2 regions of the Buttiauxella sp. AC142 genome follow, and region 1 is predicted to be linked to the other one. Evidence: predicted binding sites of a transcription regulator. Region 1 holds the regulator's gene; the other holds the start of a gene.
The links. Region 1 encodes PurR, which represses purine synthesis genes. Its sites were predicted from a motif close to CANGCAAACGTTTGCNTG; they were not measured.
Positions count from the first base shown of each region.

Region 2: AC0IWZ_RS21450 (nucleobase:cation symporter-2 family protein) is a predicted target of PurR. The motif match lies at 4,589-4,606, and genes of this name have one in related genera.

Region 1 covers NZ_CEEDCH010000001.1:2,324,035-2,340,501, reverse strand. The annotation lists gene AC0IWZ_RS10790 (glycoside hydrolase family 1 protein) at 1-941, opposite strand, end outside; gene AC0IWZ_RS10785 (PTS sugar transporter subunit IIC) at 996-2,315, opposite strand; gene cfa (cyclopropane fatty acyl phospholipid synthase) at 2,523-3,671, opposite strand; gene punC (purine nucleoside transporter PunC) at 3,958-5,151, opposite strand; gene punR (DNA-binding transcriptional activator PunR) at 5,267-6,199, shown strand; gene purR (HTH-type transcriptional repressor PurR) at 6,276-7,301, opposite strand; gene cydH (cytochrome bd-I oxidase subunit CydH) at 7,598-7,687, shown strand; gene sodB (superoxide dismutase [Fe]) at 7,727-8,308, opposite strand; gene AC0IWZ_RS10750 (C40 family peptidase) at 8,486-9,337, opposite strand; gene AC0IWZ_RS10745 (Grx4 family monothiol glutaredoxin) at 9,700-10,044, shown strand; gene rnt (ribonuclease T) at 10,107-10,760, opposite strand; gene gloA (lactoylglutathione lyase) at 10,856-11,263, opposite strand; gene nemA (alkene reductase) at 11,351-12,448, opposite strand; gene AC0IWZ_RS10725 (TetR/AcrR family transcriptional regulator) at 12,517-13,116, opposite strand; gene AC0IWZ_RS10720 (phosphoethanolamine transferase domain-containing protein) at 13,158-13,730, opposite strand; gene AC0IWZ_RS10715 (DUF1289 domain-containing protein) at 13,866-14,105, shown strand; gene AC0IWZ_RS10710 (aldo/keto reductase) at 14,163-15,059, shown strand; gene sodC (superoxide dismutase [Cu-Zn] SodC) at 15,142-15,663, shown strand; gene AC0IWZ_RS10700 (FUSC family protein) at 15,666-16,467, opposite strand, start outside.
Region 2 covers NZ_CEEDCH010000001.1:4,596,246-4,612,712, forward strand. The annotation lists gene dtd (D-aminoacyl-tRNA deacylase) at 1-339, shown strand, start outside; gene fabY (fatty acid biosynthesis protein FabY) at 384-1,325, shown strand; gene AC0IWZ_RS21445 (AsmA family protein) at 1,337-3,019, opposite strand; gene AC0IWZ_RS21450 (nucleobase:cation symporter-2 family protein) at 3,146-4,537, opposite strand; gene gltS (sodium/glutamate symporter) at 4,767-5,969, shown strand; gene recG (ATP-dependent DNA helicase RecG) at 5,973-8,054, opposite strand; gene trmH (tRNA (guanosine(18)-2'-O)-methyltransferase TrmH) at 8,059-8,748, opposite strand; gene spoT (bifunctional GTP diphosphokinase/guanosine-3',5'-bis pyrophosphate 3'-pyrophosphohydrolase) at 8,753-10,864, opposite strand; gene rpoZ (DNA-directed RNA polymerase subunit omega) at 10,883-11,158, opposite strand; gene gmk (guanylate kinase) at 11,213-11,836, opposite strand; gene ligB (NAD-dependent DNA ligase LigB) at 12,092-13,780, shown strand; gene AC0IWZ_RS21490 (trimeric intracellular cation channel family protein) at 13,777-14,394, opposite strand; gene AC0IWZ_RS21495 (YicC/YloC family endoribonuclease) at 14,631-15,494, opposite strand; gene rph (ribonuclease PH) at 15,619-16,335, shown strand.

The DNA.
Region 1 (16,467 bases):
GGGCTGTCCGGGTTAACCAGCGAGTCGCGGCACTTGATGCGGCGCGGCTGGTAGTAGTTGATACCCAGTAAATCGACGACACCCGCTGCAAGCAGCTCTTTGTCACCCGCCTGGCACTCAGGCAGTTGACCATGTTCTTTCAGCAGTGCAACCAGTTCTTGCGGATATTCACCACGCAAAGCTGGGTCGAGGAAGCTGCGGTTGAACATCAGGTCAGCGATGTTTGCCGCTTTCACATCCGCAGGGTTTTGCGAACGCGGATAAGAAGGGGTGAGGTTGAGGATAATACCAATTTCGCCGCCGTCGTTACGCTGGTGGTAAGCCTTTACCGCCAGGGAGTGGGCAATCATGGTGTGGTAGGCGACGGTTGCCGCACGTTTGAAATCCACCACGTTCGGGTAATGGAAATCATACAGATAGCCGCCTTCAACAGGCACTACCGGCTCGTTGAAAGTGAACCAATGCTTCACGCGGTCGCCAAACAGCTCGAAACAAACGTTCGCAAATTCAGCGTAGGCCGTGACAACGTCACGACTTTCCCAGCCGCCTTGCTGCTGCATAACCATCGGCATATCAAAGTGGAACAGGTTGATAAACGGCTTAATGCCCTGCGCCACCAGTTCGTCGATAACCTGATTGTAGAAGGTGACGGCTTCCTGGTTAACCGCGCCACGGCCTTCAGGAATCAGACGTGCCCAGGAAATCGAGGTGCGGAAGGTGTTGTGATTCAGCTCTTTGAGCAGGGCGATATCTTGCTTCCAGTTTTTGTAGAATGTGGAAGTATCTGCTGGGCCCACACCGTTGTGGAAGCGGGTGGGTTGTTCCTTATACCATTGATCCCAGATAGTGGCGGACTTGCCAAAAGAGAGGGTTTCGCCTTCGGTTTGTGGCGCTGAACTTGCGCTGCCCCACCAGAAATTTTCAGGAAATACGTATTTCATACAGTTCCTCTTGTGACGGACGAGCCTGCCAGACCGGCAGGCAAAAGTAGTTGATTAGTTCACGGTAATCGGGTTTTCACTTTCCTGTGCGCTACGCTCTTCATCCTGTTTGATCAGAGTGCGTTCGTAAGCTTTCAGGAATGGGTAATACATCACAGCCGACATGACCATACAAATTAGACACATGATTACGGGACTTACCGCCCAGTTTGCGGCCCACGAGGCCCCAATCGGCGCAGGCGTTGTCCACGGAGTGAGCGATACCACTTGTGCAACCCAACCTAATTTGGTTGCGATATAGGCCAGTGTTGCGTTAATCATCGGCACCAGCGTAAACGGCAGAAAGAACAGCGGGTTCATGATGATTGGCGTACCGAACAGAATCGGTTCGTTGATATTAAAGAAGCTAGGAACCACACCCATTTTGCCGATGGTGCGCAGGTGAATGGCACGGCTACGCAGCAATAAGAAGGCCAGCGGGAGCGTTGAACCTACGCCGCCAATCAGCAGATAGTGATCCCAAAAACCTTGCAGATAGATGTGCGGCAGAACATTACCCGCGGCCAGCGCCGTCTGGTTAGCGGAAAGGTTAGCCATCCAGAACGGGTTCATAATCCCGGTGACGATTAACGCGCCGTGAATACCGGCAAACCACAGGATTTGGCAGATAAACACTGAAATCAGAATCGCAGGCAAAGAGTCTGACGCTGAAACCAGTGGCGCCAACAGGTGCATAATGGCTTCAGGAATAATCATGCCGGTGGTGGACTCGATGAACAGGTTCAGCGGGTGCAGCGTGGCGACAATCACCACCACCGGGATCAGGATTTCAAAGGAGCGCGCCACGCCGGTAGGCACTTCTTTTGGCAGGCGAATAGTGATGTTGTGGCGTTTTAAGAACGCGTACATTTCACTGGCGTAAATCGCGGTAATCAGCGCGGTAAAGATGCCCTGGCCCGAGAAATACTGCGTCGAAATCTGCCCGTCTTTATAAGGGGCGGCAACCAGCAAAAAGGCCATAAATGCCAACAGACCCGTCATGATAGGGTCGAGCTTGTAGTGCTTGCCAAGACTTGCGCCGATACCGACGGAGATAAAGAACGTCATCACGCCCATGCTGAGGTTAAACGGCAGCATGAGTTGTTCACGATAAGTGAGCGAGAAATTCAGCCACGAGCGGGCAAAACTCCAGGTGCTGTCAGGCGAGAACGGCGGGAAAATAAACACTAACAAGAACGAACCGATAATCATGAACGGCAGAGCTGAGATAAAACCATCGCGGATAGCGATGACATGGCGCTGAGAACCCATTGCTCCGGCCATGGGGGTGACTTTGTGCTCAATCACATTGACCATTTTTTGGTAGATGCTCATGGCGGTATCCTTGTTATTGTTTCGGAAAGTGCGGTTATTGTGAAACAAAACGGAAACCGGTTTCCAACTGAGAAACGAATAAGTGTTAACGGGATCAAACTCAGGAAGAAAGGAGACCAGGAAACGTGAGGAGGGTCACGCTTTGTTAAGAGAATGCTATAGAGTTGCAGTAAATAGTGACCCCGGAGATACCGGGGCCATTACTCATTAATGAGGAACTCGTAAGCCGTCTTCAATGCCGCGACTAAAGACTATTTGCCAAAGCTGAATATCACGGGCGCGGAAGGCTCCGGCACAGGCATTCAGATAATAACTAAACATGCGTTTAAAACGTTCGGAATAGTTATCGGCGATTTCAGGCCAGTGCTGCAAGAAACGCTCATTCCAGGCCATTAAGGTTTTATCGTAATCGGCACCAAAGTTATGCCAGTCTTCCATGACGAAATGCTGTTCACTGGCTTGTGCAATCTGGCACACCGACGGCAGACAGCCATTCGGGAAGATATATTTATCAATCCACGGATCCACGCTGTTATTGGTTTTATTGGAACCAATGGTGTGCAGCAGGAAAATCCCTTCCGGTTTCAGATTACGGTCGGCGACCCTAAAATAGGTGGCATAGTTTTTTGGCCCGACATGTTCAAACATGCCGACGGAAACAATGCGGTCAAATTGCATATCCAGTTCGCGATAGTCTTGCAGCAAAATAGTGACATCAAGACCCGCACACCGTTCCTGCGCCATTTTTTGTTGTTCAGCAGAGATCGTGACACCGTGTACCGCGACGCCGTAATGTCGGGCAGCATATTGCGCAAGACCGCCCCAGCCGCAACCAATATCCAGCAGCGTCATTCCCGGTTCCAGTTGCAGTTTATCGCAGATCATTTTTAGTTTGGCGTTCTGCGCATCGCTGAGCGTGGTGGCTTCTTTCCAGTAACCACAGGAATATTGCATATGCTCATCAAGCATGCGGCTAAATAAATCGTTGCCGAGATCGTAATGTTCTTTGCCAACAATCCAGGCGCGTTTTTTAGATTGCAGATTCATTATCCGGGCAGCGGCAATGCGTAGCGTGTCTTTTAAATGGCGGGGAAGTTGATCCTCGAGTCCGGCACGAATGGCATTATTGAAAAATATATCCAGACGCTCGCAGTCCCACCAACCGTCCATATAGCTTTCACCCAGCCCGAGTGAACCCTCTTGCAGGACGCGTTTAAAAAAATCGGGGTGCTTAACCTGTATATCGAAAGGGCGTGGGCCGTTTATTTCCACTCCAGCCTTAGCGAGCATTTCGTTAACAATTCGATACCACGGGTTATTTCTTATGCTGACTTCTTCTATACACGATGAACTCATAGCTTCTCCATCACCATTGTGTGAGGAACCTTCAAACAGCGTAGACGCTATTTTGGGCATGTGAGAAATGTCACGGAAAAAACCGTGAGCCTGATATCCGACGTAGAACAGAGAAAGGGGCGAGTGCCCACAAAAAAAGCTCTCAAAACAACAAACGGGAGCACAAAGGCTCCCGTCACGATTTCATTATAATTATGCTGACAACCGAGCCGTTAATGAGTATAGGCTCGCCTGTTTAGTGATTCAATGAAATATTGTTAGCACGCTAAGTTATTCACTAACATCATTAATGCGCATCGGATTCAGCAGGTTGCCAGACCTCTGCATTTTTACGGCGCTGCATCAGATAACCTAACATTGCCAGCGCAATGGTCACCAGCATCACGCTGGTGGTCGTCAGCAGCGGCGTTGCCACAAGCCAGGAAACCATCAAACTTGCCAGGAAGCACAGGCCCAATTGCAGCGTGTTTTGCAGCGCAGCGGCTTTACCCGTGGCCTGCGGGAATGGCAGCAGTGCTGAAGCGACAACGATAGGGTAAATTGCGCCGTTGGCTATTGCCATGATACAGAATGGGATCAGCAGCAGCGTCAGGGTCGCGTGACCGCTTATCGAAACCGCCCAGGTGCCGAAAATACTCAGCGTATATAAAGCCAGCAGCCAGGGCAGCATTTGCTTGCCGTTCCATTTTTGCAGCGCGCTGCGACAACCGTAACCGCCAATCAGGAAGGCAATGGTTTGTGGCACGTAGCTCAGGCCGATTGCCGCCGGGCTGTAACCCATATCGTTCAGGATGAATGGGGAACCGGTCAACCAGGCAAAGAAGCTTGCGGAACAAGCGGCATAAATCAATACGTTGCCGCTATATACGCGATTGCGCAGCAACGACATAAAGCTGACTTTGTTGTCTTCAGTTTGCGGGTGATGCTGAGTCCGTGGTTTCAGGCGCAGCGTTGGGATCATCAACACCAGGGTGATAGCAAACAGGGTGGCGAAAATCGCCTGCCAGTCGAAGTGCGTCAAAATCCAGCTACCGAGCAGCGGTGCCAGTGCCGGAGACAAACCAACCAGCGGCATAATTGTTGCGAAAATACGATTTGCGCGGTTTGCCGGGTAGTAATCCGTTACCAGCGCCTGCCAGCTCACCGCCGCAGAACACACGCCAACGGCCTGTACAAAGCGCAGGACCAGCAGCGCGGTGGCGCTTTCGACCCACAACATGCCGATACAACCGATGGCAAACAGACTCAACCCGGCCAGTAACACAGGTTTGCGGCCGAAATGGTCAGACAGCGGCCCCCACATTAACTGAGCGAACGCAAATCCGGCGAGGAACAAACTCAAGCTTGCGCTCACCGCGGAAGCATCGGTCTGTAAATCTTGCTGAATAGCCGCGAAAGCTGGCAGATACATGTCTGTGGCGAGGAACCCCAGCACACTTAATCCGGCCAGCCAGATAAGAAATCCTTTTGATGGTTGCATGTTTTTCTCTTGATTTATCTTGCAGGTTGATTGCCGCGAGAGTGTACGGAGTGCAATTACGCTTGTGAAACGCTAATATTTGTCTATTGCGTTCAAAAAATTTGTGAGCAGAAAAATGTGGTCTGAATATTCGCTGGAAGTGATAGATGCGGTGGCGCGCAATGGCAGCTTCAGCGGTGCTGCACAGGAGTTGCACCGCGTTCCGTCTGCCATCAGCTATACGGTACGGCAACTGGAAGAATGGTTAGCTGTTCCGCTGTTTGAACGCCGTCATCGTGATGTCGAATTAACCCCCGCGGGCGTCTTTTTTTTGAAGGAAGGGCGCTCTGTTATCAAAAAAATGATGACGACACGGCAGCAGTGCCAGCAGATCGCAAATGGATGGCGCGGACACCTGGCGATTGCGGTCGATAATATTGTAAAACCCGAACGCACGCGCCAGCTGGTGTTGGATTTCTACCGCCATTTCCCGGATATCGAGCTGCATATTTATCAGGAAGTGTTTAACGGTGTGTGGGACGCGCTGGCGGATGGGCGCGTTGAAGTTGCGATTGGCGCAACGCAGGCCATTCCTGTCGGTGGGCGTTTTGCCTTCCGGGACATGGGGACACTGAGTTGGCGTTGCGTGGTGGCTGCAAATCATCCCCTGGCGGTACAAGGCGGTACGTTAAGTGATGACGACTTACGTGCCTGGCCGTCGCTGGTTCTGGAAGATACCTCGCGTTCCTTGCCAAAGCGTATTACCTGGCTGCTGGATAACCAGCGGCGTGTAGTGGTGCCAGATTGGGAGTCGGGTTCCGATTGCCTGAGTGCAGGTTTGTGTATCGGTATGGTGCCATTGCATATCGCAAGGCCGTGGGTAGATTCCGGTAAATGGTGCGAGCTGACGCTGGATAACCCATTCCCGGATGCCGCGTGTTGCCTGACGTGGAAGCAAAATGATGCGTCACCCGCGCTAGCCTGGTTATTAGATTATCTGGGAGATAGCGAAACGATGAATCAGGAGTGGTTGCAGGAGCCTGACAGCGCTGCTTCACAGAGTTCGTAGGGTGGATAAGCCGCAGGCGTCATCCACCATTTACGTCAGAACTGTCGGATGACGCTGCTGTACGACCTACGCTATTTTAGCGGCGGTAATCGCGGAACGGACCGTCGGCTACGGAGCGGCGTTCAATCAGGCGCGGATGCACTTCAATGGACTGCGACTCTTCGCGTTTGTTGACGATTCTGTCCAGCAACATGTTAAACGCCGTTTCACCCAGCGAATCTTTTGGCTGGTGAATGGTGGTCAGTGCTGGCGAGAAGAAGCGGGCGTTACGCACGTTATCGTAGCCAATAATTGAAAGATCCTGCGGCACACGCAGACCCATTTCATCAGCGGCACAAATCGCGCCCATCGCCATAATATCCCCGCCACAGAAGACTGCCGTTGGACGATGAGACTGGCCGAGAATCTGCTGCATCGCGCGGTACCCAGACTCTGGCTCAAAGTCGCCCTGAACAATCCAGTTTTCTGGAATGGCGATACCGGCTTCTTCCAGCGCTTTCATAAAGCCTGCGTGACGACCGCCGCCGGTGTTACGTTCCATTTGGCCAGGAATGGCGCCAATTTCACGGTGGCCGCGTTCAATCAAATAACGCCCGGCCAGATAACCGCCGTGGAACGCGTTATCGACCACAGAGTCGGTGAAGTCTGCGCGAGCTTCGCCCCAGTCCATCACCACCATGGGGATATGGCGATATTCTTCGAGCATTGTCAGCAGTGATTCCGGATACTCAGAACACATCACCAGCAGGCCATCGACGCGCTTTTGCGCCATCATTGATAAATAAGCGCGCTGTTTTTCAAAGTTGTTGTGCGCATTGCCCAGAATCAGGGTATAGCCTTTTTCAAAGCAGCTATTTTCCACGGCTTCGATGATCTCGGCGAAATAAGGGGCTTCGCTGGAAGTGGCAAGCAGACCAATCGTTTTGGTGTGATTAACTTTAAGGCTGCGTGCGACGGCACTAGGTGAATAGTGCAATTCTTTGATTGCCGCCCAGACCGCATTGCGAGTCTCTTCCGCCACAAAGCGAGTTTTGTTAATCACATGTGATACGGTTGTAGTGGAAACGTTTGCGCGCTTCGCCACGTCCTTGATTGTCGCCATTAAATTTCACTCCAGGCCATATCGTAAACTCCTGATAACTAATATGTTAAACGTTTGCGTACACTGACTCCTGAGGCAACGTTTGGGTTGCGGGTATGCCGGGATTGCGACATAAAACGGAAGGAGGGCATAGAATTGATGGTACGCAATAAATTAGCGAGGGATTTTGGCCTATCCGGAAGAAAAGTGGAAGAGGGAAAAGCGATATCAGGTTAAAACCAGGAGGATTTTTATTTCTGGTTGTGGGAAAATCACTCTGACACACCGATTGTAAGGTAATTAAAAGGAGTTTATTGATGAGCACAGATTTGAAATTTTCAATCACCACAACGGTCATTGTTCTGGCACTGATCGTCTGTGGCGCGTTAACTGCCGTACTGCACTGATTAAAATGGGCCGCAATCGCGGCCCATATCTTTTAGGTTTTACGCTGCCAGATTCTTCGCAACAAATTCCCAGTTCACCAGCGCCCAGAAATGCTCAAGGTAGCCTGCGCGAGCATTACGGTAGTCGATGTAGTAAGCATGTTCCCATACGTCTACTGTCAACAGCGGTTTTGCCGCAGTGGTCAGCGGGGTGCCGGCATTAGACGTTGAAACGATAGCTAATGCGCCATCTTCTTGCTTAACCAGCCAGGTCCAACCCGCGCCGAAGTTTTTGATAGCCGCGTCGGTAAACTGCTGTTTGAATTCAGCAAAGCTACCAAAAGATTTATTGATGGCTTCCAGCAGTGCGCCTGTTGGTTCGCCACCTGCGTTTGGCGCCAGACAGTTCCAGTAGAATGTGTGGTTCCACACCTGTGCTGCGTTGTTGAATACGCCGCCTTCTGAAGTACGAACGATCTCTTCCAGAGTTTTACCTTCAAACGCGGTGCCCTTAACCAGATTGTTCAGGTTAGTGACGTAGGTTTGATGGTGTTTACCGTAATGGTATTCCAGCGTTTCGGCAGAGATGTGCGGGGCTAAAGCATCTTTCGCATATGGTAGTGCAGGTAATTCGAACGACATTGCAAACTCCTTATTACCCATCATTCTTCGAGCCGCATCGTTGACTCAAATGAGTTAGGGTATCTATTGTTAAATAAACACTTTTAGTGCGGGTTTAGGTTAACAAATTGAAAGGAAAAGCAAAAGAGAAACGCACTTACCCGTTTAAGGGCAAGTGCGAGTTTTTACGAAGAGGGATTAACGAATGGTTTTTGAGGTCATAACGCGTTTGGCACCCACATAATGGCGCTGCCAGTAATCTTCACTTAAAGACGTGATTTGAATATCGCGACCCGTGCGAGGTGACTGGATGAATTTGCCATTGCCAACATACACGCCAACGTGATCAGCGGTGCCGCGACCACGGGTGCGGAAGAAGACCAGATCGCCTGTTTCCAGTTCGCCACGGTCTACTGAAGAAGCATCACGCAGATGGTACATCTCGTTCGCGGTGCGCGGAATGCGGAATTTCACCAGGTCTTTATAAGCGTAGTAAACCAGACCGCTGCAATCGAAACCGGTATTTGGCGACGTGCCTCCCCAGCGATACGGTTTGCCAATCTGGCCCATCAATTTATTCATTGCCGTTTTTTGTGCTTTTTGCACGCGGACTTTATGCGCCTGAGCAATAGTCGTTGGATGCTCTGCTTTAACTTTCACACAACGCGTTTTGTAACCTTTGCGAGGTTTACTGCATTTTTCGGTGAAAGTAACAGGCTGGACTTTTGCGAGCTGAGAGGATTTTTTGCGGTCGGTTTTGGCAAGATTCTTGGTTTTGGTGCTGCTGGCATTTTTAACGGTTTTACTTTTCGCGGCAGCGGTTTCTTTTTTCTTGCTTGCAGTCTTGGTGGTGGTGCTTTTCTTGCTGGCGGTAGTGGTTTTCTGTTTACTCTTACTGTTCTTTTCTGTGCTCTTCGTTGTGGATTTCACAACGTGCGCCTTTTGCGCGACCACGGGACGAGCGTGTTCAGACGCCTGCGTCAATGGTATATACGGCAAGGTAAATAGCAGAGCACAGAGCGTGATAGATGTTTTTGTTATCCGCGCCACTCGACATTCCCCTGGTTAAAATAAATGCATGATAAATACCATCATGCCCGTGTATGATTTTGCGAAACCCGCCGATTCTAATCCATAAGGCGCAATAAAGTTAATAACCTTTTTCGATTCCTCTTCCTGTTTCGTTACCGAACGCAAAAAAAATGACCAAACTAATGGTTGTGAGGCTATTTATTGATCGTGCTTATAGTTATTTCCTGATTTCCCGCTGCGGGAAAAGTGTTATTCTTGATGCATGTTGTCCCTCCATCGCGCAGCACAGAGAAACCCTGTAAAAAATGGTGTTTTCTGGAGAGGGTGTCAATCGCTACAATGGCAGGCTAATGCCAGTACTTGGTTTGAGGAAGCAAGCAATGAGCACTATTGAAAAAATCCAACAACAGATCACCGAGAACCCAATTCTTCTTTATATGAAAGGTTCTCCGAAACTGCCTAGCTGTGGTTTCTCTGCCCAGGCTGTGCAGGCGCTGTCTGCCTGTGGCGAGCGTTTCGCATACGTTGATATTTTACAGAACCCAGACATCCGTGCTGAGCTGCCAAAATACGCAAACTGGCCGACTTTCCCGCAGCTGTGGGTTGATGGCGAGCTGGTTGGCGGCTGCGACATCATCATCGAAATGTATCAGCGTGGTGAGTTGCAATCTCTGATTAAAGAGACCGCAGCGAAGCATAAATCTGAAGAGCCAGACGCAGAGTAATTATTTGCTCATGTGTTTTGTGCTAATAAAAAAGCGACCGGCTTAGGTCGCTTTTTTTATGCTTAAGATTCAGCCTCTGCCGGAAGCGGAAGAGGCCAGCCACCTAAGCGTTTCCAGCGATTGACGATTTCGCAAAACAGGTGCGCTGTTTGCTCGGTGTCATACAGAGCAGAGTGCGCCTGGCTACTGTCAAACGGCATGCCCGCGGCGATGCACGCTTTCGCCAACACCGTTTGCCCTAATGCCAGTCCGCTTAACGCGGCGGTATCAAAGGTGACAAACGGATGGAACGGGTTACGTTTGAGTGATGCGCGTTCTGCCGCTGCCATCATAAAGCTGTGATCGAATGTGGCGTTATGGGCGACCATAATCGCACGGTTGCATCCGCTGTCTTTGATGCCTTTACGCACCATTTTGAAAATCGCATGCAGCGCATCATATTCGCTGACGGCACCACGCAACGGGTTGTGCGGATCGATACCATTAAAGGCCAGCGCTTCAGGCTGAAGGATTGCACCCTCAAACGGATCGACATGGAAATGCAGGGTTTCATCCGGCGATAACCAGCCGTCTTGATCCATCTTTAAAGTGATGGCTGCGACTTCCAGTAAAGCATCGGTTTTCGCGTTAAAGCCGGCAGTTTCTACATCAATGACTACCGGATAAAAACCACGAAAACGGTCGCACAGGCTATGCAGTTGCGTGTTGTCAGACATCAGGATCTCTTAGTACGGGGAAAAAGCAGCGCGCATTATGGCAAATTTTAGGGAGGGTTGCAGTAGCGGGCGCAAAAATGCCCGCTACTCGGGTATTAGTGACCCAGACCTTTGCCAGCGTCTTTACTTTCGATCAGCTCAATTTTGTAGCCGTCGGGATCTTCAACGAAAGCGATAACGGTGGAGCCACCTTTGACCGGACCAGCTTCACGCGTCACATTGCCACCGTTTTGGCGAATACGTTCGCAAGCTTCGGCTGCATTATCAACGCTCAGCGCGATGTGACCGTAAGCATTGCCCAAATCATAGCTTTCGGTGCCCCAGTTATAAGTCAGCTCAATAACCGCTTCTTCCGTTTCCGGACCGTAGCCCACGAAGGCCAGAGAGTATTTATATTCAGGGTTTTCGCTGGTACGCAGCAGGGTCATGCCCAGTACGTTAGTGTAAAACTCGATGGAGCGTTGCAGGTTGCCGACACGCAGCATGGTATGAAGTAAGCGCATAAATTCCTCGAAGAATTAGAAGGTTAATTTCTAAATGTGAGGTAAGTATAGCGGCGAATAAACGCCGCTATCAACGGAAGACTCTGATTATAAGGTCGGATAATCGGTATAACCTTCAGCGCCACCGCCGTAGAAGGTTTCAGGGCGCTGGGCGTTGAGTTCTGCATTGTGATGCAGGCGCTCAACCAAATCAGGGTTCGCGATGTAATCACGGCCAAACGCGACAGCGTCTATCAAACCTTTTTCGATTAATGCTTCTGCTTTTTCTGGGGTATAAGCGCCTGCACCAATGATCACACCGTTGAAACATTCGCGTACTTTCTGACGGAATGCTTCGGTGTATGGCTTGCCGCCGGCCCAGTCTGGTTCAGACATGTGCAGATAAGCAATGCCACGTTTGTTCAGTTCTTCAATCAGATACAACGCATCGGCTTCTTCATCCGGGCCGTTGTCCACATTCTGGAATGAACCGACTGGAGAGACACGAATACCAATACGGTCAGCGCTCCATTCTTTGCTCACAGCATCAACCACTTCCAGCACCAGGCGCGCGCGGTTTTCACGGCTACCGCCGTACTCATCGGTGCGATGGTTAGAAGATGGTGAGAGGAACTGGTGCAACAAATAACCGTGCGCAGAGTGCAGTTCAACCATATCAAAACCAGCGTCACGTGCGTTTCCTACCGCCTGGCGGAAGTCATTCACGATGCCTGGAATTTCATTGAGCTCAAGTGCGCGCGGCATGGATGTATCGACGCGAATGGCATGGCCGTTTTCATCACGAAGCGAAGTGCGGGTACCGGCAGAAAGTGCAGATGGAGCAACCGGCGCTTGCTGTCCAGGCTGAATACTGGTGTGGGAAATACGACCGGTATGCCACAGTTGCACAGCAATACGGCCATCTGCGGCGTGAACGCCCGCCGTAATTTTCTTCCAGGCAGCAATTTGCTCATCGCTATGCAAACCTGGTGCGCCTTCATAACCTTTCGCTTGCGCTGAAATCTGCGTCGCTTCACTGATGATAAGCCCTGAGCTGGCACGCTGGCGGTAATATTCACCCATCAAAGGCGTAGGGATATCACCCGGCACGATGCTGCGCAGTCGGGTCAGTGGAGCCATAAAAATGCGGTTCGGGGCGGTAATAGCACCAACTTTCAGTGGAGTAAATAATTTATCTGCTGACATATAAAACGCCTCTAATAGACCGGTCGTCTACTGTTTGATTAAATAAAAAGTACTGAAATAAAAGCCTGTCAGGAGACAGGCTCCGCTAATAATTGAGTGACGTGAGCGAGGGCGCATTCCAGCGGTATCGCGCTACGTGAAATCTTCGCCTGCAAGCTCGCTCCGAGCCAAAGGGCATAAATCACCTGAGCCTGGTTGAACGCGGAATCGGTCAATTTCAGGCTTTTCTCTGCGTGACCTTTTTCCAGTGCATCTGCAAGCTGGGAAACAATCTGTGCCGAGCCTTGATTCAGCGCCGCACGCATATCTTCTGAAAGGTCGCAAACCTCCGCCGAAAGTTTGACCGTCAAACAGCTGATCAGGCTACCGTGCTGGGAAAACCAGTTAACAGTTTCCTGATACCAGGCCAACAATCTTTCGCGGTACGTTCCCGCGCCACAGGAAAAGTGCTGCTGCAATCGCAGGTTATAAGCCGTGTAATAGCGCTCCAACATCGCCACGCCAAACGCTTCTTTAGAGCGAAAGTAATGGTAGAAAGATCCTTTCGGGACTTCGGCAGTGCTTAACAATTCGCTCAACCCCATGCCAGTAAACCCGCGCTGCAGGCAAAGCTGCTCGCTGGTCGCAAGGAGGTGTTCGCGTGTGTCATGGTCAGGATGTCTGTTCATGGGGAAAGACTGTAATAGACCAGTCGGTCTAACGCAAGTTTTTAGGGGAAAATTTTTACGATGTTTTTGTGACTAATGAACAGCGATGCGTAATCGCTATAAAAAACTGAAGCCACCAGAATAATGATCAACAGTCCCGCCAGAACCCCGACCAGGCGGATGAGTAGGGTGTACCACCAGCGTGAAGCCTGGATTTTAATCGCTGACAGAAACAATGCGGATACCAGTCCAGCCAGCCCGATCCAGAGCAGTAATGGCGGGGTTATTAACCCGGATGCGTTATGGGAGTCGGTTTCAAAGACGCTACTTACAATATGAGAGTCAATGACTGCACCACAGGTAAACATAAAGTAATTGTTCGCCGCACAACCCATCACCAATATCACCAGCAGTGGCTTACGTATCCACGGAAAATTAATCATATTGAAGAGGGATAACCAGGCGCTGAACAAAACCACGGGCACGGAAATGGCGAATATCCAGCTGTGAAATGAGTCCGCGGCAATGATGTCCCATGCGCGTTTTATGAACAGTGAATTAATCAAAGTAAAGAAAAGGGCACAGCACAGGTTAAATCTGGAGTCGTTACACCGTAACCTTTTATTGATTTCCATAACGCCCGTACGACACGAATATAATGGACGTAGACTAATTTAATAAGATTAGGCGAACCTTAATTTCACCGCATCGCTTGCAACATTCTGCGTGTCAGGCTTCAATTGAAGCAATGTGCTTGAAGAGGTTGGCGAGTGTCTGAACAGTTAGAGTTTTTCCCGATACAAAGTCCGTGTCGCGGGATCTGCCAGTCAGATGAGCGCGGCTTTTGCCGTGGGTGTATGCGCAGTCGTGACGAGCGCTTTCAGTGGCAGCAACTGAGCGATGGGCAAAAACAAGAAGTGCTACGTTTATGCCGCCAGCGTTTAATGCGTAAATTACGTGCAAACAAGAGCGCATCCCCCGAAGAACCGCAACAACCTTCACTTTTTTAATTCCCTGATCCCTCTATACTCAGTCGCAGAATTCATTTAACACTGAGGACAGGCTTTATGGTACAGCGCATTACGATTTCCCCGCAGGGACCAGAACTTTCCCGTCTGGTGATGGGGTATTGGCGTTTGATGGAGTGGAATATGTCCGCCCCTCAACTGGCCAGCTTTATTGAAGAGCATGTCGACCTGGGTATTACCACTGCTGACCACGCTGATATCTATGGTGGTTATCAATGTGAAGCCGCGTTTGGCGAGGCAATGCGCCTGGCTCCGCATCTGCGTCAAAAAATGGAAATCGTTACGAAGTGTGGGATTGCTACCACGGCAAAACCCGATCACGCTTTGGGGCACTACATCACCGACAAATCTCACATCATCAGCAGCGCGGAAAAGTCACTTCAGAACCTGGCCACTGACTATCTGGACCTGCTGTTAATTCACCGTCCTGATCCTTTAATGGATGCTGACGAAGTGGCGGAAGCGTTCACTATGCTGCATCAGAGCGGCAAAGTGCGTCACTTTGGCGTATCAAACTTTACACCCGCTCAGTTTTCATTGTTGCAATCGCGTCTGCCGTTTACGCTGGCGACCAATCAGGTGGAAATTTCTCCGGTACATCAGCCGACTATTCTTGATGGCACGCTGGATCAATGCCAGCAGTTGCGCGTTCATCCGATGGCATGGTCATGTCTGGGCGGTGGTAGCCTGTTTAATGACGAAGCCTTCCAGCCGCTGCGTGATGAGTTACAAGCGGTAGCAAATGAGATGGGTGCTGAAACTATCGAGCAAGTGGTTTACGCATGGGTGATGCGTTTGCCGTCTAAACCGTTGCCAATTATCGGCTCCGGTAAAATTGAACGTGTGCGTTCAGCCATTCATTCTCTGAGCCTGGATATGAGCCGTCAACAATGGTTCCGCATTCGTAAAGCCGCTCTGGGTTACGACGTGCCATAACCCGCAAAATTAGTTATCTCCCGGAGGATTCCACCTGTCTGGCCTATGCTTAACAGGGTAAACATGAATCCGGGAGATAAATATGAAGCGAATGAGTCTGGCGTTACTGGTCTTATTGAGTTGTGGAGCCGCTCAGGCTGCAAGCACCGACGTTCAAATGAATCTCGTCACCGCTGAGGGGATTGGTCACTCTCTTGGCAATGTCAAAATCACCGAGACCGATAAAGGACTGGTTTTTGCACCGGACCTGCGAACACTTCCCCCAGGCGACCATGGGTTCCATGTCCACGCCAAAGGCAGCTGTGATGCTGCTATGAAAGATGGCAAACCTTCAGCCGCTGAAGCGGCCGGTGGGCATCTTGATCCTGAACATACTGGCAAACATATGGGTCCAATGGGTGTGGGTCATCTGGGTGATTTACCCGTGCTGGTGGTTGATAACGACGGCAGCGCGACCCAGCCCGTTACCGCACCGCGCCTGAAAAAACTCGATGATGTAAAAGGCAAGGCGTTAATGGTGCATGTTGATGGCGATAATATGTCCGATCAACCGAAACCACTTGGCGGTGGTGGGGCGCGCTACGCTTGCGGCGTTATCCAGTAAAACTAGTGGCTGCCTGCCAACGTTCCGGCAGGTGGCGCTTGTTCCAGTTGGGAAAGCGAACAATAAAGCCGCCAGATGATTCCGGCGAGCTCTCGGGCATCCGCATTATGGTGATGCGCAAGCGTGTCCGACATTTTCTGTAATTCCTGCAACGTTGCTGCCAGCGATCGTTGCTGAACCCCACGTTCACTCATCACGTCCCGCAAGGTATGAATACATACATCACGCACCTGCGAAAGCGGGTCGGACCGTGTTTCCCAACTCCGCAATTGCCAGACTACATGCGAGCAGTTCAATAACACCACTCCCCAACGCAACAGCCAGCGGCGCGCCGTTTCATCTTTGCTGTTACTCAGTTGGCTAATGTGGTGATAGGCGAGCGATTCAAATTGGTTTTCCGTGTGGACGGGTTTGCGGCTTAACTGATCGACAAAACCACGTCGCAAGGCCCGAATATGGCGGCGACTCTTCCGCGTGTCTGAACCCGGTCGCAGAATGGAAAACGCCACCCACGAAAGGCCCACGCCTATCACTTTTGCCAGATTATCATTCAGGAAATCTGCAAAGTCATAAACCGGCGGGTTGGTCACTGCGATAAACGAACCCATGAAAACGATCAGTTGCCCCCATAAGCCCGCCAGCTTGGGTTGTTGTAGCTTGAGTAACTGCATGGTCGCCAGCAGCGGCAATAAGAAAATCAGGAACTGCCAGAGGTCGGTGATTTGCACCATCAGGCCGAATTTCACCAGGAAGCTAAATAGCGATAGCCACAGCAATGTGCGCATCAGCAAGGTGAGCGAATTA
Region 2 (16,467 bases), 2.3 Mb from region 1:
GAAAAAGAAGATAACGAACAAAAAGCGAATCGTCTTTGCGAGCGGGTTTTGGGTTATCGTATTTTTGGCGATGAAAATGACAAGATGAATCTGAATGTTCAGCAAGCGGGTGGCAGTGTGCTGGTGGTGTCGCAGTTTACCCTCGCCGCGGATACCGAACGCGGTATGCGCCCGAGCTTTTCTGGCGGAGCAGCACCGCAACTAGCCGAAGAACTATATGAATACTTTGTTCAACGTTGCCGCCAGCAGGGCATTGTGGCCGAAACAGGGCGCTTCGCCGCCGACATGAAAGTCAGCCTGACTAACGATGGCCCGGTGACGTTTTGGTTACAGGTCTGAATTCGCAACTTACACGGTCCCGCGTAACAAGAGAGAGTACATGTATGTATCACCTTCGCGTACCGCAAACCGAAGAAGAGCTTGAGCTCTATTACCAGTTTCGCTGGGAGATGCTGCGTAAGCCGCTGCATCAACCTAAAGGCTCCGAACGCGATGCGTGGGATGCCATGGCCCATCACCAGATGGTGGTGGATGAAGAAGGCAATCCAGTCGCCATTGGTCGCTTGTATATCAACGCTGATAACGAAGCGGCTATCCGTTTTATGGCGGTTCACCCCTCGGTACAAGATAAGGGGCTGGGCACGCTGGTGGCGATGACACTAGAGTCTGTCGCGCGCCAGGAAGGTGTGAAACGTGTGGTGTGTAGCGCACGTGAAGATGCCGTCGAGTTCTTTGCCAAATTGGGATTTGAGAATCAGGGCGAAATCACCACGCCTTCGACCACGCCGATTCGCCACTATTTGATGATAAAACCCGTCGCTTCGCTGGACGACATTCTCCATCGTGCAGACTGGTGCGCTCAGTTACAGCAGGCCTGGTATGAACACATCCCATTAAGTGAAAAAATGGGCGTGCGCATCCTGCAATACACCGGGCAGAAATTTATTACCACCATGCCCGAAGCGGGTAATCAAAATCCCCATCAAACCTTATTCGCCGGTAGCCTGTTTTCGCTCGCTACACTGACCGGTTGGGGGCTGATCTGGCTGATGCTGCGCGAGCGTCATCTTGGCGGCACGATTATTCTTGCCGATGCGCATATCCGATATAGCAGCCCGATCACCGGAAGGCCTGGAGCTATTGCTGACTTAGGCTCGTTGAGTGGCGATCTCGACCGCCTGGCGCGTGGCCGTAAAGCTCGCGTCGCGTTGCAAGTTGAGCTTTTTGGCGATGATACGCAAGGTGCTGTTTTTGAAGGGGTGTATCTGGTACTGCCAGCTAAACCTTTTGGCCCGCTTGAAGAGGGCGGGAACGAAGAAGAATAACTACCCGGCGCTTACGCGCCGGGTACTTCCCCATTCTGCATTGTTTGCTGTACTTGTTTTCCGTCGGCGCTGGTGGCCTGTAATGTCCCGTTCACCGTGGGTTTCAGTGGTGTTTGAGCTGCAAGGTTACCGGTCACTGAAAGCTGCAAATTACCGTTGCCCTCAAGCGGCACCGCTGGCCATCCCCATTGCTGCAACACATTTACTGGTACCGCGCGCCCGCGAAGATTCATTGCCGCATTGCGTTGCGGAGCCTGCGAAATAGCACCCGTCGCTTCCAGCATGCCGTCTCCCGCAAAAGCACTTAATTCCGTAATCGTGATTTGGCTGTCAGTTGCATTCAATGAAATAGACGGCCTGCGAACATCCACACGGTTAAACGTGGCGGCTGCTGCATTAAGGGTTAAGTTTCCGCTCCACACACCCCACTGGTGGTTACGTACCAGTTCGATATTGTTCGCCGTGCCGTCCAGCGCCGTGAGCTGGAACGGGAAGGCAGGATCGATATCAATAACCAGGTTTCTGTTCGCCGTGAGTTTTTTAATTGATACTGAGTTTAGCCATTCCGGTAAAGGCTCCATCCAAAGCGCTTTCCAGTTGGCGGGCAGCGTATATTCCAGTCCTGCAAAAACCAGCTCGTCGAGCGCGAGTTTTTTCTCGTTGCGTTGCCACTCGCCTGAAGCGCGAACCATGCCTCTTTCCCAGCGGGAAGTGAACTGGCGTAGCGAAGCGGTTTGCTGATTAAAATCGACGTTGACGATGGGGTCGTTCAAATGTAATGCACCAATAATGAAATCACTGGCGTTCATTGACAGCCGGCCGTCATCACTTTGCCATCCGCCGTTTGCCAGCGTCAGGTTGCGCAAACTCAGATCTAAATCGGTTACTGCCCAATCCTTCCCTTCCAGTCGCGCGTCGGTGACTTCCAGGTTATCAATTTTCAGCGAAGGAACCGTGGTAAGCGGGGCCAGGAAATCGGTAATTGATTTTTCAGTTTGCAGACGAATATCGTTCAAACGCAGGCTACTAATTTGCCATGAACCGTCAGCAAGGCGATTGGCGTTACCTGTAAGCGAGCCGCGAGCCATATCGGCCCCAATAGTGGAAAGCGTCACCTGCTCGTTATTAATCGCACCCTGCAATAACACGTTGGTCGCTGGGACACCGTTGAGCGTCATGGACCCGGCACTAAACTGAATATCTGCGGTACTTCCCAGCACTTTACCTTTCGTCGGTTGCCAGGGCTTTACACCCCCGTTGACGCGTTGGGCATGTAAATCCCATTCGGTGTTTGGGCTGTTGAGGGCCATATCACTTAATTGCAGCATGTCGGCCTGGAATGGCAGCGGGGCGGCGTCAGGGCTGATGTTTAACGTTCCGTTTTGCAACAGAATATTGTCGACGTGCATAGGCTCTGAGAACTGACGTGAGCTAAGCCCAATATCAATATTCTTTGCGACCAGCGTCGCCGGTTGGCCTTTGCGCCCGAAGGTGACATTCGTCAGAGTGACGTGCGTGGGTGATGCCCAGCGATGATCCATCTCTTCAAAAGAGAAATTGTAATCACTCTTCTCATTAACCCAACTGCTAACCTGGGCGGCACCCCAATGGGTTTGCAGTAAAAGATAAGCAGCAAGAAGCAGTACAAGTACGACAACCAATATCGCAATGATTAGCTTTCCGAGAAATTTCATTGTCTTCCGTCCCATGAAGTTTCGGTAAAGGGTTTTATGCCCCATTTACCGTTATAGCTCAAGGATGGGATTGTCAGGAGGGGTAACACGCGCTGATGAGAACAAATCACCAGCGCGTGAGATACATCAATTTTTTTCAGGCGGGAAAATCAGGTTCAAAACGATAGCGGTGATACCACCGGCAGCAATACCTGAAGAGAGCAATGTCTTCAACCAGTCAGGCGCAAACTGCAAAATCAGCGGTTGCTGAGACACACCCATACCGACAGCCAGGGACAGCGCAATAATCATAATTGCGCGGCGGTTCAGAGGTTCACGAGAGACAATACGCACGCCGGACGCGGCGATGGTGCCGAACATCACGATAGTTGCGCCACCCAGAACTGGCTCGGGAATGTGTTGTACGAATCCGCTTACTGCCGGGAACAGGCCCAGCACAATCAGCATCAGCGCAACGACAAAACCGACATAGCGGCTGGCAACACCAGTAAGCTGAATCACGCCGTTGTTCTGGCCGAAGCAAGAGTTAGGGAAGGTGTTGAACACGGCGGAAACGCAGGAGTTCAGGCCGTTCGCCAGCACGCCACCTTTCAGGCGCTTCATATACAGCGGGCCAGAAACCGGCTGTTCGGAAACGTCAGACGTTGCCGTAATATCGCCGATGGTTTCCAGGGACGTCACCATAAACACCAGCATCAGCGGGATAAGCAGATTCCAGTCAATGCCCAGGCCGTAGTAGAGCGGGGTTGGCACCATGATCAGATCTGTATTGGTTGATGGCGCGACGTTCGGCAGCATGCCCATCGCCCAGGCCAACGCATAACCTACAGCCATCGCGATAACCAGTGACGCCACGCGTAAGTAAGGGTTTCGCTGACGGTTAAGCAAAATAATGACCAGCAGCACGGCACCCGCCAGCAGCAGATTTTTCGGCGCGCCAAAGGTGTGGTCGCTCATCGCGCCGTAGCCACCGCCAATGGATGTCAAGCCAACCTGAATCAGCGACAGGCCGATAATCATCACCACTACACCAGAAACCAGTGGCGTAATAATGCGACGAGCCAGATGCAGAAAGCGCGACAACAGCATCTCTGTGCAGCTTGCCAGCATCAACGTGCCGAAGAGTGCGGCCATCATGGTCGGGACATCGGCACCGCCATTTTTCAATGCCATGCCGCCCATAATCAACGGTGAAACAAAGTTAAAACTGGTGCCTTGAATAGACAGAAGCCCAGAACCAACCGGGCCCCAGGCTTTAATCTGGATAATCGATGCTACGCCTGAGGCGAACAAAGACATGCTGATAATGTGTTGGGTATCTTCAGCCGGAAGTCCCAGCGCCTGGCAAATCAACATCGCAGGCGTGATAACCGCTACAAACATCGCTAATAAGTGCTGGCCAGCAGCAAAAAGTGTTTGTGGAAGAGGAGGGCGATCCTCGAGGCGGTAGATCAATTCACTGGAATGAGTCTTAGCAATCGGTTGCGCATCGTCTGACTCAACAGCATTAACAGACATCGGAAATTATCCCCAGGAGAAAAAACGGTGATTTTAGCGGACTGAATGGTAAAAGCAAACGTTTGCTACCGAAGTTTCATAAGATAAAAAGTGTATATAACGACCTTTTTATATAACTTTCAGCTGTTTTTTGGTTAAAATCCAGCTGCTGACTTTTCTAAACCCTGAAATTCCAGTGAAGGATAATTAAAAGCGTCTGTGAGAAATATGCGCAAACAGGAGCACTTCTATGTTTTATCTCGACACACTTTCTACGCTTGTTGCCGCAACTCTCGTGTTGTTACTGGGCCGTAAAATGGTCCATACCATACCGCTGTTAAAAAAATACACTATCCCTGAACCGGTAGCGGGTGGACTCTTAATCGCTCTGGCCTTGTTGGTGCTCAAAAAGAGCGTCGGCTGGGAATTTGAATTTGATATGAGCCTCAAAGACCCTTTGATGCTCGCCTTCTTCGCCACCATCGGCCTTAACGCCAACCTTTCCAGCCTGCGTGCGGGCGGCAAAGTTGTCGGTATTTTCCTGGTTGTGGTTGTTGGTTTGCTGGTGATGCAAAACGCCATCGGTATCGGTATGGCGAGCCTGTTGGGTCTTGATCCATTAATGGGATTACTGGCAGGTTCTATTACGTTATCAGGCGGGCATGGTACGGGAGCGGCCTGGAGTAAGCTGTTTACCGAGCGCTATGGCTTCCAGAACGCCACTGAAGTTGCGATGGCTTGCGCAACGTTTGGTTTAGTGTTGGGTGGTTTGATTGGCGGGCCGGTGGCGCGTTATCTGGTCAAACACTCATCCACGCCAAATGGCACACCTGAAGATAGCATTGATCCCACCGCTTTTGAAAAACCGGCTGTCGGACGCATGATCACCTCAATGGTGATGATTGAAACCATTGCGATGATTGCTATCTGCCTTACCGTGGGTAAGTTTGCGGGCCAACTCATTCAAGGCACGAGCTTTGAATTACCGACGTTTGTTTGCGTGTTATTTGTTGGGGTTATCCTCAGCAACACACTCTCACTGCTCGGCTTCTATCGGGTATTTGAACGTGCAGTTTCCGTGCTCGGGAATGTCAGTTTGTCGCTGTTCCTTGCTATGGCGCTGATGAGCCTAAAGCTGTGGGAGCTGGCTTCTCTGGCGTTGCCTATGCTGGCGATTCTGACGGTGCAGACCATCTTTATGGCACTGTATGCCATCTTCGTGACGTATCGTTTGATGGGCAAAAACTACGATGCGGCGGTTCTCGCTGCGGGGCATTGTGGTTTTGGCCTGGGCGCAACGCCTACAGCAATCGCTAACATGCAGGCGATTACCGAGCGCTTTGGCCCGTCACACATGGCGTTCCTGGTGGTGCCAATGGTTGGCGCGTTCTTTATTGATATTGTCAATGCGTTGGTGATTAAGATGTATCTGATGCTGCCAATCTTTGGCTAAGCATCAGGCATTTGAATAGCGTTCCGTTTCAGGCATCCAGCGTTCAATGAGCGCGGTTGCCTGCTCGGGATAGCGTTCATGGATATGGCGCGCAAGGCGCTGTACTTCTGGAATCATCGCCTGATCGCGCAGCAAATCAGCTACTTTAAACTCGGCATTCCCCGTCTGACGCGTGCCGAGTAATTCTCCTGGCCCACGAATTTCTAAATCCTTTTGTGCAATCACAAAGCCATCGTTGCTATCGCGCAACACCTGCAATCGCAGCTGCGCCGTTTTTGATAGCGGCGATTTATAAAGCAACACGCAGTGGGATGCGACGGCACCACGGCCAACACGACCACGAAGCTGGTGGAGTTGCGCAAGACCGAGACGTTCCGGGTTTTCAATAATCATCAGGCTGGCATTCGGCACATCCACACCCACTTCAATGACGGTTGTGGCGATCAACAGATGAATCGAGCCCTCTTTGAAAGCCTGCATCACGGCCTGCTTTTCTTGAGGCTTCATGCGGCCATGAACCAGGCCAACGTTCAGATTCGGCAGAGCAGCTTTTAACTCATCCCATGTGACTTCTGCGGCCTGGGCTTCCAGCAATTCAGACTCTTCTATCAGTGTACAGACCCAGTACGCCTGGCGACCTTCATTGCTACACGCTTCTCGTACCCGTTCGATAATATCGTTGCGGCGTGTATCAGGAATCGCAACAGTGGTAACTGGCGTACGGCCTGGTGGCAGCTCGTCGATAGTGGACGTATCCAGATCGGCATAGGCCGTCATTGCCAGCGTGCGCGGAATTGGGGTGGCAGTCATGATAAGTTGATGCGGATGGAATCCCTGAATCTGGCCCTTTTCCCACAGCGCCAGACGTTGATGGACGCCAAAGCGATGTTGTTCATCAATGATGACTAACGCGAGCTGCGAGAACTGCACCTGTTCCTGGAAGATCGCGTGCGTTCCCACCACCATCGACACCTGGCCGCTGGCGATTGCGTCTTGCTGAGCGATACGGGCTTTGCCTTTCTGCTTTCCTGCCAGCCAGCCCACTTCAATTCCCAGCGGCGCAAACCACTGGCGGAAGTTATTGGCGTGCTGCTCGGCGAGCAATTCTGTTGGTGCCATCAGACCGACTTGTTTGCCATGCGCAATCGCACGCAGTGCGGCGAGTGCAGCAACCAGCGTTTTGCCCGATCCTACATCACCTTGCACCAGGCGCATCATCGGTACATCGAGTGCTAAGTCGTGTTCGATTTCCGCCACAACGCGTTCCTGCGCACCGGTTGGTTTAAACGGCAGTGCTGCTAACAGGCGGTTTTTTAACTCGTCATGATCATGCAACGGCAACGCATGATAACGCTGGGCACCCGCACGCAACGCGAGCATGCTCAGGTTATGAGCCAGTAATTCTTCGAGTATTAAGCGCTGTTGAGCTGGGTGTTTTCCCGTTTCCAGATCGGCTAACTGCATGGTTGGCGGCGGGCGATGCAGAGTGCGCAACGCTTCTGGCAGGCTCATCATTCCCTTGCTCAAATCAGCCGGGAGCAATTCTGCAATGGCGCAGGTATCCAGCAATTCCAGAGCCTGGTCGGTGAGTTTGCGCAGTGTCGCCTGGCGGATACCTTCCGTCGTGGGGTAAACCGGCGTCAGCGTTTCCTGCAATTCTGGTGTGCTGAGGTCGCCCTGAATACGGTATTCCGGGTGAATCATTTCCGCGCCGTGCGTGCCGCGTTTCGCTTCACCATAGGCAAGCACGCGTTTACCGTTCGCGAGGCTGTTTTTCATTGCGGCGTTGAAGTTGAAAAACCGCATCGTCAGGATGCCGGTACCGTCAGAAATCTGGCAGGTCATCATACGGCGGCGGCCAAAACTGATATTACAGTTCAGCACTTCGCCTTCTACCGTGGCGTATACACCGGGTATAAGGTCGTTAATAGGGTAGAGATGGGTGCGGTCTTCGTAGCGAAGCGGAAGGTGGAGAAGAAGATCCTGAATGGTATACAAGCCAATTTTGGCTAGTTTACCGCTCTGGCTGGCGCCCACTCCGGCAAGCGTACTTAACGGTATGGCATCCAGCAAACGGCCTTTCATCCGACTACTCCGCAGATTGCATTGTGGCCCACCATGCGGCATCAGCTTCTATCTCACCTTGCTGATTCACATGCGGGTAGGGCAAACCTTTACGGCGAGAAACGCGCGCCAGCACCGGGTAACCGCCTTCAAACAGCAGTCGCTGTTGCTCGGACTCCGGCAGGGTACTGTTTTCGCGTTGATACATTCCGGCATTCTGACGTTGGCGCTGCGCTTCATAAAGAATGAGGGCGGAAGCCACGGAAACGTTTAGAGATTGCACCATGCCAACCATCGGAATAATGATGTCCTGGTCAGCCAGCGCTAGTGCTTCTTGTGTGATACCGGTTTTTTCCTGACCCATCAGAATGCAGGTCGGGCGCGTGTAATCAATTTCGCGAAAATCGACGGCTTTATCCGAAAGGTTGGTGGCGAGGATTTGCATCCCGTTGTTTTTCAAATGGCTAACGGCATCGCCAATATTGCGGTGTGTTTTCACTTCAACCCAGGAGTTACTTCCGGCAGCAGAAGAGGCCATGGTACGCATTCTGTTACCAGGCCAAACCGCGTGAACTTCATGCACGCCCACTGCATCAGCGGTGCGAATAATCGCTGAGACGTTATGAGGTTTATGGACTTGTTCCATGCAGACGGTCAGATCAGGCTGACGCCTGGCAAGCATCTCGCAAATACGCGCATAACGTTGAGGATTCATAACACTAGTTTCGGTTGCGGGTAACTTTAATGACATCCGGCATTACGCGAATCTTGCGCATAACATTGGCCAGATGAACACGGTCGCGGGCAGATAAACGAATGAACGCGCTGTAAACGCGGCCATCTTTCTCTTCAGTATTCAGACTGTGGATATTCGAACCTGCGGTATTGATTGCCGCGGTCAGGTTTGCCAATGCACCCTGATGGTTGAACATATCCACTTTAATTTCAGTGAGGAATTCTTGCTCGGTCTCTTTATCCCACTCGACCGCCATAAACTTCTCGGCTTCTTTTTGGTAGCCACGGATATTACGGCAGGACTCATGGTGAATAACTAACCCTTTGCCAGGGCTGACGTGAGCCACAATCGGGTCACCAGGAATTGGGCGGCAACACTTCGCGAAGGTAATCAGCACACCGTCAGCGCCTTTGATAGGCAAGTGGCTGTGCGCGGGTGTATTTCCTTGCGCAATTACCGATGATTCACCTTGCAGATTCTTAGCCACCACTACGCTCATGGCGTTGCCTAAACCAATTTCAGCCAGCAAATCGTCAAGCGTGGCGAGCTTCATACGCTCAAGCTCACGTTGAATATTTTCCGGCGGAACTTCAGCAAGCTTGCGGCTACCACCTAATGCATGGTTCAGCAGACGGCGCCCCAGGCTGACGGAATCGTCTCGCTTGAGGTTTTTCAGCATCTGGCGGATTTTGGCTCGCGCTTTCGAACTTACAACGAAGTTCAGCCAGGCAGCGTTAGGGCGAGCGCCCGGTGCGGTAATGATTTCGATTGTCTGGCCGCTGCTAAGCGACTGTGACAGCGGATAGGGTTGCCTGTCGACACGAGCACCAACGCAGGCGTGACCGATGTCAGTATGCACGGCATAGGCGAAATCGACAGGTGTCGCGCCCGCTGGCAATTCGACAATGCGCCCTTCCGGGGTGAAAACGTAAATCTCATCCGGGAACAGATCGGATTTTACGCTCTCGATAAATTCAAATGAGCTACCTGCGCTTTGCTGCAACTCAAGCAGGCTTTGCATCCAGCGCTGGGCGCGAATTTGCGCGGTAGTGCCACTTTCGCCTTGCTCTTTATAAGCCCAGTGAGCGGCAACACCCATTTCTGCCATCTGGTCCATATCTTCGGTACGGATTTGCACTTCAACTGGCACACCGTGTGGGCCAATCATTGAAGTATGCAGGGACTGATATCCGTTCGCTTTTGGAATGGCGATATAGTCTTTAACCCGGCCCGGACGTGGCTTGTAGAGGCTATGCATCTGCCCAAGAACGCGATAACAGGTATCCATATCGTGAACAATTACGCGGAAAGCGTAGATATCCATAATCGAGTGGAAACGCTGCTCTTTAAGCGTCATTTTGCAGTAGATGGAGTAAAGATGTTTCTCGCGGCCACTGACGCGGCAGGGAATGCCTGCTTCTTGCAAACGCCCGTCGATTTCCGAGAGGATTTTTTGAATCATCTCTTTGCGGTTACCACGTGCGGCTTTCACGACTTCTTTAATGACGCGATAGCGGTTCGGGTAAAGCGCTTCAAAGCCCAGTTCTTCCAGCTCGGTTTTCAGGTGATGAATACCAAGACGGTGTGCCAGGGGGCTATAAATTTCGAGGGTTTCGCGAGCAATGCGGCGACGCTTATCAGGGCGCAACGCCCCAAGAGTGCGCATGTTGTGCGTACGGTCAGCGAGTTTGATCAGAATGACGCGGATATCTTGCACCATCGCCATGATCATTTTGCGGAAGTTTTCAGCCTGAGCTTCTTTCTTATCGCGGAATTTCAGTTTGTCGAGCTTAGATACCCCTTCCACCAGTTCGGCAACGCTTTTGCCAAACAGTTGTTCCATATCCTGGTAGGTGGCAGGGGTGTCTTCAATCACATCATGCAGTAGAGCGGCCATCAGCGTTTCATAGTCGAGTTTCATCTCGGCCAGAATGCAGGCAACAGCTACAGGATGGGTGATATAGGGTTCACCGCTTGAACGTGCTTGTCCCTCGTGAGCATCACGCGCAACAAGGTATGCTTGCCGAAGTCGCTTAATCTGCTCCTCGGGCAAGTATGTTTGAATCAGTTGATTCAGGCTTTCAAACAGATACAAGGGCTACCCGCAGGCTAATTAACGACGACCTTCAGCAATAGCGGTAACGGCCTGCAATTCTGCGGCTTCCTGCTCTTGCTGTTCCTGGCGATCACGAACATCGAGAATCTGGTTGGTAATCAACCCTTCTTCGATTTCGCGCAGTGCGATTACAGTCGTTTTGTCGTTTTCTTCAGCAACGAGTGGATCTTTACCACCAGTTTGCATCTGACGAGCGCGACGTGCGGCGACCAGAACCAGGTCAAAACGGTTACCAATTTTCTCAACAGCGTCCTGAACAGTTACGCGTGCCATAATTAAAATGCTCCACAGATGAAGAAATGACTGGGCATGATACTGAAACTGGGCTCAGTCTGCCAATAGTTTGCTGATTAAAGCGTCATGTCGCGCTTTTTGGCGACCCATTCGTAGACGCTCGGCACGAATGATAATTTTTAAATCTGACAGTGCGGTGTCAAAATCGTCGTTGACAATTAAATAGTCATATTCAGCGTAATGGCTCATTTCTGCAACAGCCTGTTCCATACGCTTCGTGATGACTTCTTCACTATCTTGCCCGCGACCACGCAGGCGTCTGTCCAGCTCGTCTTTTGACGGTGGCAGAATAAAGATACTGCGGGCTTGCGGCATTTTCTCACGGATTTGCTGCGCACCTTGCCAGTCAATGTCCAGGAAAACGTCAACGCCGGTTGCCAAAACTTGCTCAATGGCATGGCGAGATGTGCCGTAGTAATTACCGAACACTTCCGCATGTTCAAGGAATGCGTCTTCAGCAATCATCTGCTTAAACTCTTCCTTTTCCACAAAGAAATAGTGCTCGCCATGTTTCTCTCCCGGACGAATACCACGAGTGGTATGGGAAATAGAAACTTGCGTGTCGTACAGCGGTTGTGTCTTTAACAAAGCCTGGATGAGGCTGGATTTTCCTGCTCCACTTGGAGCGGAAACAATATAAAGCGTGCCTTGAGCCATGAGTTCTAACTTATTCTGTAAGCATAAAAAGAAGTGCGTATACCGGCCTATTATACACGGCGTCTTCCCGTCACGGTGAATTTGTCACGTTCAATGGCAATATTTCTGCCATTTTGCGTAATACTTTCCAAAGATCACATCGTGTTACTGCAACAAATTAACTTCCTGTGAAAGCCTCTCGCATTCTGCTGAATCATCATTCGTCATGCTTACTTCCTGGCGTTATACCTTCCTGAGTTTTAAATGGAGGGATTTATGTTGTGGATAACAAAACTTATCGGTTTGCTGGTTTTGCTCAGCTCAGTGGCATCAGCAACCTGCCCTGACTGGTCGCCTGTGCACGCCCAGAAGGAGATGGGAAAACTGAACGAAAAGCTAACAGAATGGGATTGGGCCTATTACCAACAAGGTACCAGTATTGTCAGCGACGCGACCTACGATGGGCTACGCAGTCAGTTTAATGAATGGCAGCATTGCTTTAACCCTGCGGAGCAACCGCAAGAACCTCAGCTTTTCACGGAGGGGAAAGTGCTGCACCCGATTGCTCATACCGGTGTTAAAAAACTTCCGGATGCTGCGGCTGTTGCACAGTGGATAAATGGCAAGTCAGATCTTTGGGTACAGCCCAAAGTGGATGGCGTTGCGGTAACACTGGTTTATCAACAGGGTCGTTTGCTCAAACTCCTTAGCCGTGGCGATGGCGAGAAAGGACAGGACTGGACGGCAAAAGCCAAAATGATTGATGCCATTCCTAAAATGCTTTCCGGTCCGCTGGCTAACAGTGTTTTACAGGGAGAGGTTTTCTTGAAAAGGGAAAATCATGTACAGAAAACAATGGGGAGTATCAGTGCCAGGGGAAAAGCCGCCGGTGCCATGATGCGCAAGGGGGATGCGGGATTACTCAAGGAATTGGGGATATTTATTTGGGCGTGGCCTGATGGCCCCGCTGATATGAACCAAAAGCTAAACTCGCTTGAGAAAGCAGGTTTCTCACTGACTAAAACATGGTCAAAACCTATTAAATCCATGAGCGATATCACCACACTACGGGAGTCCTGGTTTGCGGGCTCCCTACCGTTTGTGACGGATGGGATTGTCATTCGCCAATCCCAGGAACCAGCTGGAAAGCATTGGCTTCCTGGTAAAGCGACATGGGTGATAGCCTGGAAGTTTCCACCTGCACAGCAACTTGCAGAAGTTAAAGATGTTCAATTCTCGATTGGACGCACTGGAAAAATTGCCGTTGTCCTAAACCTGAACCCTTTACAGATTGATGATAAACAAGTTAAGCGCGTCAACATCGGTTCAGTTAAACGTTGGCAGACTATGGATATCGCGCCTGGTGATCAGGTGATGGTGAGTCTTGCTGGGCAAGGGATTCCACGAGTTGATGAAGTGGTTTGGCGCGTCAGTCAGCGTAATAAGCCGCAACCTCCATCAAAAGAGATGATTACGCCTTTAAGTTGCTTGTATTTCGAAACCCGGTGCCGTGAGCAGTTTATTGCTCGACTGGCATGGATAAGCTCTCCCGCTGTTCTGAATATAAATGGTGTGAGCGTAAGTTCATGGCAGCAACTTCAACAAAAATTGAGCCTGGAACATATCTTTTCCTGGTTGGCGCTCACGCAGGAAGAGTTATCAAAAATTAGCGGTTTCTCTTCAGCTAAAACCGTGCAACTTTGGCAGCAATTCACGAAAACACGGCAGTTGCCGTTTAAACAATGGTTGATGGCATTTGGTCTGCCGCTACCAAGAGCAGTACTCACGACAATGCCGGATTCACAATGGCTGCATTTAGTCGCCCGGGATGAACTAAACTGGCAAAAGCTTCCCGGTATTGGTCCCGGGAGAGCTAAAAAGTTGGTGGAGTTTGTGAATCACCCCCAAATCGCGGCCCTTGCGGCTTTTCTGGCGCAGCAGGGAATTCAGGGGTTTAGCAATTAGTGATCCGCGTGCTTGTAATGAAACACGGGCAAGCCAAGGCGCAGGCGCAATGCCAGCAAACGCGTGGTGAATCCAAATATCAATGTGGAAATGATAACGACGTCCTGGTTGGAAACGTAGTGCTGCAAAACGATGTAAAGCACCGCAGAGGCGAACGCAATGCCTGCATACAATTCCTTCTGAAATACCAGTGGGATGCGTTTACAGAACATGTCGCGTAGTACACCGCCAAACACACCCGTTACCACGGCTGCAATTATTGCGATGATTGGCCCTTCCCCCATATCCAACGCAATTTGCGCACCGATGATCGAGAACACCACCAGGCCCAGGGCGTCTAGCACCAGAAAAAGACGGCGCAGGTGAGGCATTACAGGAGCAAACACTGTTGTGAGTACCGCCGCGACGGCAACAATGATGACATATTCAGGATGCTTCACCCAACCCAGAGGGTAGTGCCCCAGGAGGATATCGCGTACTGAGCCACCCCCAAGAGCCGTGGCTGTTGCGATGATAATCACACCGAAAGTATCCATACGACGGCGGCCAGCTGCTAACGCGCCAGTCATTGCCTCGGCAGTAATGCCGACCAAATAAAGAATATGTAACAGCATTGATACCCCCAATTTAAACGCTGGGAGGGTAACGTTTTGCGAATGACATCACGATTGAGTTTTTTTAAAGCGAAGCGGTTTCGATAACATTTACTAATGCAAGAATGTTTTTATCGGCAGTTATATATGGGTTTTTATTGCTGGATGGATTTAAAATGGATTAGTTAAATTATTGCTTAAAGAGAGCTCAACTAACAAAAGCCCGCATGGCGCGGGCTTAAAGTTCAATATGAACATTACTCAATGTTCTGGATTTGCTCGCGCATCTGCTCAATCAGCACTTTCAATTCAATAGCTGAATTGGTGACATCTGAATTGATAGATTTTGACGCCAGGGTGTTCGACTCGCGGTTGAACTCTTGCATCATAAAATCGAGGCGGCGGCCAACAGCTTCTTTTTTCTTCAGAATGTTGTACGTCTCTTTAACGTGCGCTTCGAGGCGGTCAAGCTCTTCAGCGACATCTACACGCTGCGCCATTAACACCAGTTCTTGTTCAAGACGGTTATTTTCAAGCTGAACTTGAGCGTCTTCAAGTTTGGCAACTAAACGCTCGCGCTGCCATTTCAGAACTTCTGGCATTTGCGCACGAACTTTAACGACTTCACCGCTCACACCTTCAAGGCGTTGCTCGATAAGTTCTTTCAGTGCCTGACCTTCTGTTTCACGCGCAATAATGAAGTCGTCCAGCGCGCCGTCCAATGCGGCAAGGATTTCAGCGGTAATGGCATCGAGATCCTGCTCTTGAGCAGACATCACACCAGGCCAGCGCAGAATATCAACCGGGTTGATTTCGCCTTCGTCGCTTTGCATTTTTACCCAGTTCGCTGCTTCAACCAGCTGTTTAGCCAATTTTTCGTTGAGCAGCAAAGAGCTTTGAGAGCGAGTATCGGGCTCGAAACGCAGGTTACATTCGACTTTCCCACGGGTTAAGCGGGTACGAATACGCTCGCGTGCCACAGGTTCGAGGCTACGGAATTGCTCCGGCATGCGGATGTAAGTTTCGAGATAACGCTGGTTTACCGAACGTAACTCCCAGGAGGCGCTGCCCCATTCGCCTTTAACTTCACGTCGGGCATAGGCGGTCATACTGCGGATCATATTTCGTAACCGTATTCTGTAATAGATGTGGGGATTATAGCCATGCCCGGCCTGACAGGATAGGAATAAGCGAGCGAAGTCCGTATAATGCGCAGCCACATTCGTTTTAGCCGGAGATAACCCCATGCGTCCATCAGGTCGTAGCGTCGATCAAGTGCGCCCAGTCACCCTGACCCGTAATTACACCAAACACGCAGAAGGCTCCGTGCTGGTCGAGTTCGGCGATACTAAAGTACTTTGTACCGCCACCGTTGAAGAGGGTGTTCCGCGCTTTCTGAAAGGCCAGGGTCAAGGTTGGATCACTGCTGAATATGGTATGTTGCCGCGTGCAACCCATAGCCGTAATGCTCGTGAAGCAGCAAAAGGTAAGCAGGGCGGCCGTACTCTTGAGATTCAGCGCCTGATTGCTCGTTCACTGCGGGCAGCAGTGGATTTGAAAGTCTTGGGCGAATACACCATTACTCTGGACTGCGATGTTTTGCAGGCAGACGGTGGCACTCGCACAGCATCTATTACGGGTGCATGTGTTGCGCTGGCTGATGCTCTGAACAAACTGGTTGCTGCTGGGAAATTAAAAACCAACCCAATGAAAGGTATGGTTGCAGCGGTATCAGTCGGTATCGTTAAAGGCGAAGCTCTGTGCGACCTGGAATATGTTGAAGATTCTGCAGCAGAAACCGACATGAACGTCGTGATGATGGAAGATGGACGCATGATTGAGGTTCAGGGCACCGCAGAAGGCGAGCCGTTCACCCATGAAGAGTTGTTGGCGCTACTGGCGCTGGCACGAGGGGGAATTGAATCAATCGTAACGGCGCAGAAGGCGGCGTTAGAGAATTAATTTTAGGCGACTCTGAGAGTCGCCTTTTTTATACCCGTGATACTTCAGGCTTCATTGTCGTTGGCAGTATTCGCTCGCCATGACGTAACTCGAATTATTTCAGGTAAATGTATAAATGAAATTTATAGGAGC